2 linked regions of the Bremerella sp. P1 genome follow. The main gene of each other region encodes a partner of the protein of the gene in region 2 in a complex. Links are inferred from orthologs where the notes say so. Each region holds a gene or a part of one and is shown on either strand. Other genes may lie near its edges.

Evidence for each region. Proteins that work in one complex are often made in the same cells at the same time.
Region 1: the proteins of mnmG (region 2) and PSR63_RS23055 are in contact, whole or in part, in a solved structure (PDB 9HIP), measured with the Escherichia coli proteins. The link is inferred for Bremerella sp. P1 from one-to-one orthologs.

The regions. Positions count from the first base shown.
Region 1 is NZ_CP118164.1:5,567,148-5,570,511, reverse strand. What follows is about bases 69-3,033. They hold PSR63_RS23055 (tRNA modification GTPase), read left to right. Parts: upstream 69-854; coding sequence 855-2,213; downstream 2,214-3,033. Other genes in these bases: PSR63_RS23050 (Gfo/Idh/MocA family protein), read left to right, coding at 2,482-3,033; PSR63_RS23060 (YidC/Oxa1 family insertase periplasmic-domain containing protein), read left to right, coding at 69-836. Also shown: more of PSR63_RS23060, read left to right, coding at 1-68; more of PSR63_RS23050, read left to right, coding at 3,034-3,364. UniProt on the Escherichia coli protein: Exhibits a very high intrinsic GTPase hydrolysis rate. Involved in the addition of a carboxymethylaminomethyl (cmnm) group at the wobble position (U34) of certain tRNAs, forming tRNA-cmnm(5)s(2)U34.
Region 2 is NZ_CP118164.1:1,438,869-1,442,179, forward strand. Bases 315-3,226 are described here. They hold mnmG (tRNA uridine-5-carboxymethylaminomethyl(34) synthesis enzyme MnmG), read left to right. Parts: upstream 315-807; coding sequence 808-2,646; downstream 2,647-3,226. Other genes in these bases: PSR63_RS06055 (phosphorylase family protein), read right to left, coding at 315-607; PSR63_RS06065 (response regulator), read left to right, coding at 3,077-3,226. Outside these bases: more of PSR63_RS06055, read right to left, coding at 1-314; more of PSR63_RS06065, read left to right, coding at 3,227-3,311. UniProt on the Escherichia coli protein: NAD-binding protein involved in the addition of a carboxymethylaminomethyl (cmnm) group at the wobble position (U34) of certain tRNAs, forming tRNA-cmnm(5)s(2)U34.

The sequences.
Region 1 (3,364 bases), 4.1 Mb from region 2 along the record:
CGAAGAAGACCGACGTGCTGAAGCATTATGGCCTCGGCAAAGTCGAGTACTACGGTTGGTTCAGCCCAGTCTCCTCGATCCTGTTGGTCGTGCTGCATGGGCTGTACTCGGTCTTGGGAAGTTATGGGCTGGCGATCATCGTGCTGACGCTGATGGTGCGTGGTGCGATGCACCCGATCAGCCGCAAGCAGGCCAAGAACATGCAGATCCAGCAGGCTCTTGCTCCGGAAATCAAACGCATCAGCGACCAATACAAGGACGACCCCGAAGGACGCCTCAAAGCCCAGCAAGAACTGTTCAAGAAGCACAACTTCAACCCCGTGGGCGGTTGCTTGATGATGTTCATCCAGTTGCCGATCTTCCTGGGACTTTACCGGGCACTCGCGGTCGACTTCCAACTGCGACAAGCGCCGCTGATTCCTGGCCTGGCATGGTGTTCGAACCTGGCCGCTCCTGACCAATTGATGTACTGGGCGAACTGGATGCCTGAGTTCCTCTCGCGTCCAACCGGCTTCCCGAGCTTGGGTCCTTACCTCAACATCTTGCCGCTGGTGACCGTTTCGTTGTTCCTGGTGCAGCAGAAGCTGTTCATGCCTCCACCGCAAGACGAACAACAAGCGATGCAGCAGCGAATCATGACCATCATGATGATCTTCATGGGTGTCATGTTCTTTAAAGTCCCGTCGGGTCTGTGTATCTACTTCATCACCTCCAGCATCTGGGGTATCGTCGAACGGAAGCTGCTTCCCAAGCCGAAGAACATCCCCGTGGTGGTCGAGGCCAAGAAGGAAGAGATCAAGCAGCCGAAAGTCCGCCAGGCGAAGAAGAAAAAGTAGCGACCTTGAGGACGCTGCATGGCTATGGACCTGGAACAAACGATCGTCGCGATTTCTTCCGCGCCGGGAATCGGTGGCAGGTCGATCGTTCGCCTGAGCGGTGAAGATGCCGTTCGCTTGGCGATGAGCATCACAAGCGAGCCGGATGCGGTCACGGTCACCGGCTCGCAGGTCGTCCAGCGCGAGATCTGCCTACCTGGCAAGCGAACGCTGACGGCCGACTTCTGGATCTGGCCCACCTCGCGCAGCTATACGAAACAGCCGCAGGTTGAAATTCATCTGCTCGGTAGCCGAGCAGTCGCTGACCTGGTGCTGATTGGCTTGCGCCGCGCTGGTGCACGACTCGCTCAACCGGGCGAGTTCACGATGCGAGCCTTCCTGGCTGGTCGACTCGATCTCACCCAGGCGGAAGCCGTACTTGGAGTGATCGACGCCCACGGCGAGCAGCGATTTCAATCGGCGCTGCGACAACTCTCAGGCGGGCTGTCGGGTCCCCTGCAAAACGCACGCAATGACTTGATCGAGCTGTTAGCGCTGTTGGAAGCAGGTCTCGACTTTGTCGAAGAAGACATCGAGTTCATCGAGATGGAGGAACTCCGGGAGCGTGTGTCCAGCATCGTGAACTCGCTGGCGCAGCTGCGCGATCAGATTCGTTCGCGGACAACCAACCAGTCGATACCCAAGGTAGTGCTGCTGGGTCTACCCAACGCTGGCAAAAGCAGCTTGTTCAATGCCCTGGCCGGATCCGACGAAGCGATTACTTCGCCCATCTCAGGAACGACGCGCGACTTCATCACTCGCAAGCTGAACTGGGACAATATCGAACTCGAATTGGTCGATACGGCCGGACACGAATCGTTCGAGGATGGTGATGAGATCCGAAAATTTATGGCGGATCAGACCCGATTTGCCACCGAAGATTGCGACGTCGGAATCCTCTGCGTCGATGCCGGTGTTGGCATGTCGGATCAGGATCGTGAATTAAGTCAGAGAATTCCGCCAGACCAGCTCCTGGTTGTCGCTACAAAATGCGACTCGCCGGACGCCAACAGTCCGGCATTCGCCTCGTATGCAACCAGCGCCAAGACGGCAGCCGGCATTGAAACTTTGCAACAAGCCATTGTGACTAAACTTACGGAGTTGGAATTAACCGAGGACGCCCTGGTCCCCAGCTCAGCGATCCGCTGCCTGGGAGCGATCGAGGAAACGTTAGGGGCGCTTTCCACCTGTTTGGAGAGTATCGCGGGTTATCAGTCCGAGGAATTGATCGCTTCTGAGATCCGTTACGCTATTGGACAGCTCTCTGAAGTTGTGGGCGCGGTCTATACCGATGACATTCTGGACGTGATCTTCTCCCGATTTTGCATTGGAAAATAGGACCAGATTCTTGTAATTTTGTGCCGGGTTTGATTGCATAAACCTTATCTAATCGCTAAGTTGACAACTTAGGCGGCATGCTAAGGGGCCGTTCTGTTCGTACGGACGCGGTCAGATTGCCGACCTATCCTGCCACCTTAGTTTCCCATCCAGCCATTCCTTTTTCGCCAATTACCGCTTCTTCGGCCCTTCTCGCTTTGTAATTCTTTCTTGAGCACAAGGCCCGCCAGAAGCAACTGATTTGCAAATCAACGAGGAGAATAAGTACATGCGTTCTAACGAGAATCGTCGTAACTTCATGAAGCTGACGGCTGCCGCCGGTGCTGGCTTCTGGGCGGCTGCTGGTGTGCAGGCCCAAGAGACGAAGTCCCCTAACGAGAAGATCAACTTTGCCAGTATCGGTATCGGTGGTAAAGGTTCGAGCGACTCGAATGATGCTGGCCGCGCCGGCAACATGGTGGCGATCGTCGACATCGACAAAGAACGCCTGGAACAGGCCGGTGTCCGCTTCCCCGACGCCAAGAGCTACACCGACTACCGTGAAATGCTGACCGAAATGGGCGACAAGGTCGACGCCGTCACCGTCAGTACGCCAGACCACTCGCACGCTCCTGCTTCGGCTATGGCCATGAGCATGGGCAAGCACTGCTTCACCCAAAAGCCGCTGACCCACAGCATCTGGGAAGCACGTCGCCTGGGCGAAATCGCTAAGGAAAACAAGGTTGTTACTCAGATGGGTAACCAAGGTACGGCTGAACGTGGCGTTCGTCGTGCAGCTGAAATCATCCAAGGTGGTGGTATCGGCAACGTGAAGGAAGTTCACGTCTGGACCAACCGTCCTGTGTGGCCACAAGGTGTTGCCAAGCCAGAAGCACAACCGATTCCAGATCACCTGGATTGGGAAATGTTCATCGGCCCAGCTCCTTATCGTGAATACGCTGACGCCTATCACCCATTCAAGTGGCGTGGTTGGTGGGACTTTGGTACCGGTGCTCTCGGTGACATGGCTTGCCATACGTTCAACATGGCCTTCATGGCATTGAACCTGCGTGACCCAGTCTCGGTCGAAGCCGAATCGTCCGGTCACAATGGCCAAACCTATCCGAAGTGGTCGGTCATCAAGTTCGAGTTCCCAGAACTCAACGGTCGTG
Region 2 (3,311 bases):
ATGCCTGGGCGATTGCCAAGGTCTCCATATCGACCGCCACGGCCGTGTGCTTGTCACCTAGCTCGCGTTTTTCTTCCACCGTACGGATGATGCGGTCAACCGTCAGTAGCTTGCCACTGGCCAACCCCTGCGTCGCTTTGATTTGCTCTGCCGTTAAGTTGAGGGGAATCTTGACTTCATTCCCTTCCAAATCACCGACACAGTTGGCCATGACCACGTGACCACGTTTCAAATCGGAAACCAGCCCACCAGCAAAGCCCGCTGATACGATCCACTTCGGTCCGATGATATCAATCACATCACGCACGGCGGCCGCGGCTGACTTTCGCCCGACGCCTGTTTCGACAACTCCAACGACGCGATCGCCCAGCCTGCCAACGGTGACCGTTCGCTTCTCCATCTTCACGGGTGTTGGGGAATCAAGTGACTCTTTGAATCCGGCGGACTCTACCCCCAACGCAAAAACTACAACCACATCTGGCTTGGGGATATCTTCCGGGGCCGTTTCCTCCGAATTGTGTTCGGCCAGCTGCTGCGAGACAAAGTCCCGCACGACCGTTTGGCCTTGTTGCTGGAGGAAGTTGGAAACGAGGTAGCGTAGGAGCATAGGATAGTTTTCAGTTTGAGGTGTTCAGTTTTCAGATTCGGCGGTGCGGTGCCCCGCAGATGCCAAATGTTCTGGCTTTCTATCACTGAAAACGGAACACTTCGCGCTGAAAACTTGAAATCCGCCCCTTCGCGAACCTCGAAGGTGGCATCTACAATACAAGCTTCGCTCATAAAGCAGGTTGATTGCAAGGTGATTGGATGTCGGAGTGTCGTTATCAATATGACGTAATTGTCGTCGGAGCCGGGCACGCAGGTACCGAGGCCGCCATGGCCGCTGCGCGTCTGGGAGCCAAAACGGCACTGCTGACGACCAATCTCGATACGGTTGCTCAGATGAGCTGTAACCCAGCGATCGGCGGTATTGCCAAGGGGCAGATCGTACGAGAAATCGATGCCATGGGTGGCATCATGGGTCAAGCAATCGACGCCACCGGCATCCAGTTCCGACTATTGAATCGCCGCAAGGGCCCCGCGATGCATAGTCCGCGAGCTCAAGCGGACAAGAAGGCATACCAGTTTTGGGTCAAACTGGCAGTTGAAGATCAAGCCAACCTCGACCTGCGGCAAGAGATCGTCAGTGATCTACTGACCGAAGAAGTTGATGGCAAACAGCGTATCACCGGCGTCAGCGTGCATGGCGGGGCTATTTATTCCGCACCACGCGTCGTCCTGACCACCGGCACGTTTCTTTCCGCGATCATGCACACCGGCGAAACCAAAACGCCTGGCGGTCGCGGGGGCGAGGGAACGTCCAGTGGTATTAGCAGCGCCCTGAATCGGCTCGGCTTTCGGCTAGATCGCTTCAAGACCGGCACGCCAGCTCGTTTGAATTTCAATTCGATCGACTTTGAACAAACGGAACTGCAACCAGGCGACGACGACCCTCAAGCTTTCTCGTACCTGACGGGAAAGCTCGATCTCGAGCAGATGCCGTGTCATATCACCTACACCAACGAAAAGGTGCATGACCTTATCCGAGCCAACCTGCATCGCGCCCCGATGTATAGCGGGCAGATCGATTCGCGGGGACCTCGCTATTGTCCGAGTATCGAGGACAAAGTCGTTCGTTTCGCTGACAAAGATCGGCACCAGCTGTTCTTGGAACCGGAAGGGTTCAACACGCGCGAAGTCTACGTCAACGGGATCTCGACCAGCTTGCCGCGCGACGTTCAGGACGAGATGTTCAAGCTGATTCCCGGACTCGAGAACGCTCAGATCATGCGATATGGATACGCAGTCGAGTACGACTTCTGCCCGCCCGATCAGCTGTGGCCTTCTTTGCAAACCAAGGATGTAACCGGGCTCTATTTCGCTGGCCAGATCAACGGAACCACCGGCTACGAAGAAGCGGCGGCTCAAGGATTGATGGCCGGTATTAACGCGGCCCTGGAAGGTCGCGCTGAAGATCCGTTGGTACTGGGCCGCGAGCAAGCTTACATCGGTGTACTGATTGACGACCTGGTTACCTGCGGTGTCGACGAACCGTACCGAATGTTTACCAGCCGGGCCGAGCACCGCTTGATGCTTCGGCAAGACAATGCCGACCGCCGGCTGACGCCACTGGCAAACGAACGCGGCCTGATTCCGCCTCAGCGGTGGGAAGCGTTCACGAACAAGCAGCAGCAGATCGATGTCGCAATGCAGGTCCTGGGCAGCACTCGGCACCAAGGCAATCTCTTGTCGAGCATCCTGAAGCGTAATGACTCATCTTGGGAACAAGTCTGCGAGCTAGCACCGTCGCTTCGAGAGATCACCGACGAAGCGGCTTTGCAGGTCACCTACGACATTCGCTACGAGGGGTACATCGCTCGTCAGCAGGTCGAAGTCGAGAGGCAAAAGCGGCTCTCGCACAAACGAATTCCTGAGTCTTTCGATTTTACGCGACTTACCCAGATGCGAACTGAGGCCCGCGAGAAGCTTTGTCAGATCCGCCCAACCTCGGTTGCTCAGGCCGAACGGATCAGTGGAATTACCCCCTCTGACATCGCTCTGCTACTGGTTTATCTCGATGGTCGGATGGGTGCAAAATCCTCCTAACTTGGGGATATTGATAGGGTTGCTATCACTAGCAAGCAGTCAAAAAGTACCCAAATTCCGGGGTACTTGCCCTTGAAAGCTTTTGGATTGTGATTAGGCAAAATATTGGCCAGCGTTTCACTTTGTGTCACAAACTGTTGTCGCATCTTAACTTACGCCATCAACATCAATCTTGACGTGGCAATCTAGGACAGTATAATTCCGGCATCTGGCAAATTCGGTAAACAGGGTATATCCGGATGAAGAGCGGAAATACTCATTTATCGTGGGGTGCAACGATTACACACCTTCCAGAAAATTAGAGTTTTAAACGGGATGTACTCGTTTGACACGGATGCGCGGAGCGCGAGGATGCTCAGGAAAACGTGGCGGCCTCCAAACTCACTTATCGCATTGGTAGCCAAACACGCTAGGGATAGGATGACAGCACATGAAAACAGTCTTTACCACCGGTGAAGCAGCGAAAATCTGCAAGGTCAGCCAACAGACCATTATTCGTTGCTTCGACTCGGGGCAACTGAAAGGATTTCGCGTCCCAGGCAGCCGGTTTCGTCGCATCCCGCGTGATCAGCTTTACAACTTCATGCGTGAGAACGGCATCCCGACCGATGCTCTGGAAAGTGGCAAGCGTAAGGCCTTGATCGTTGACGACGACGTCGATCTGG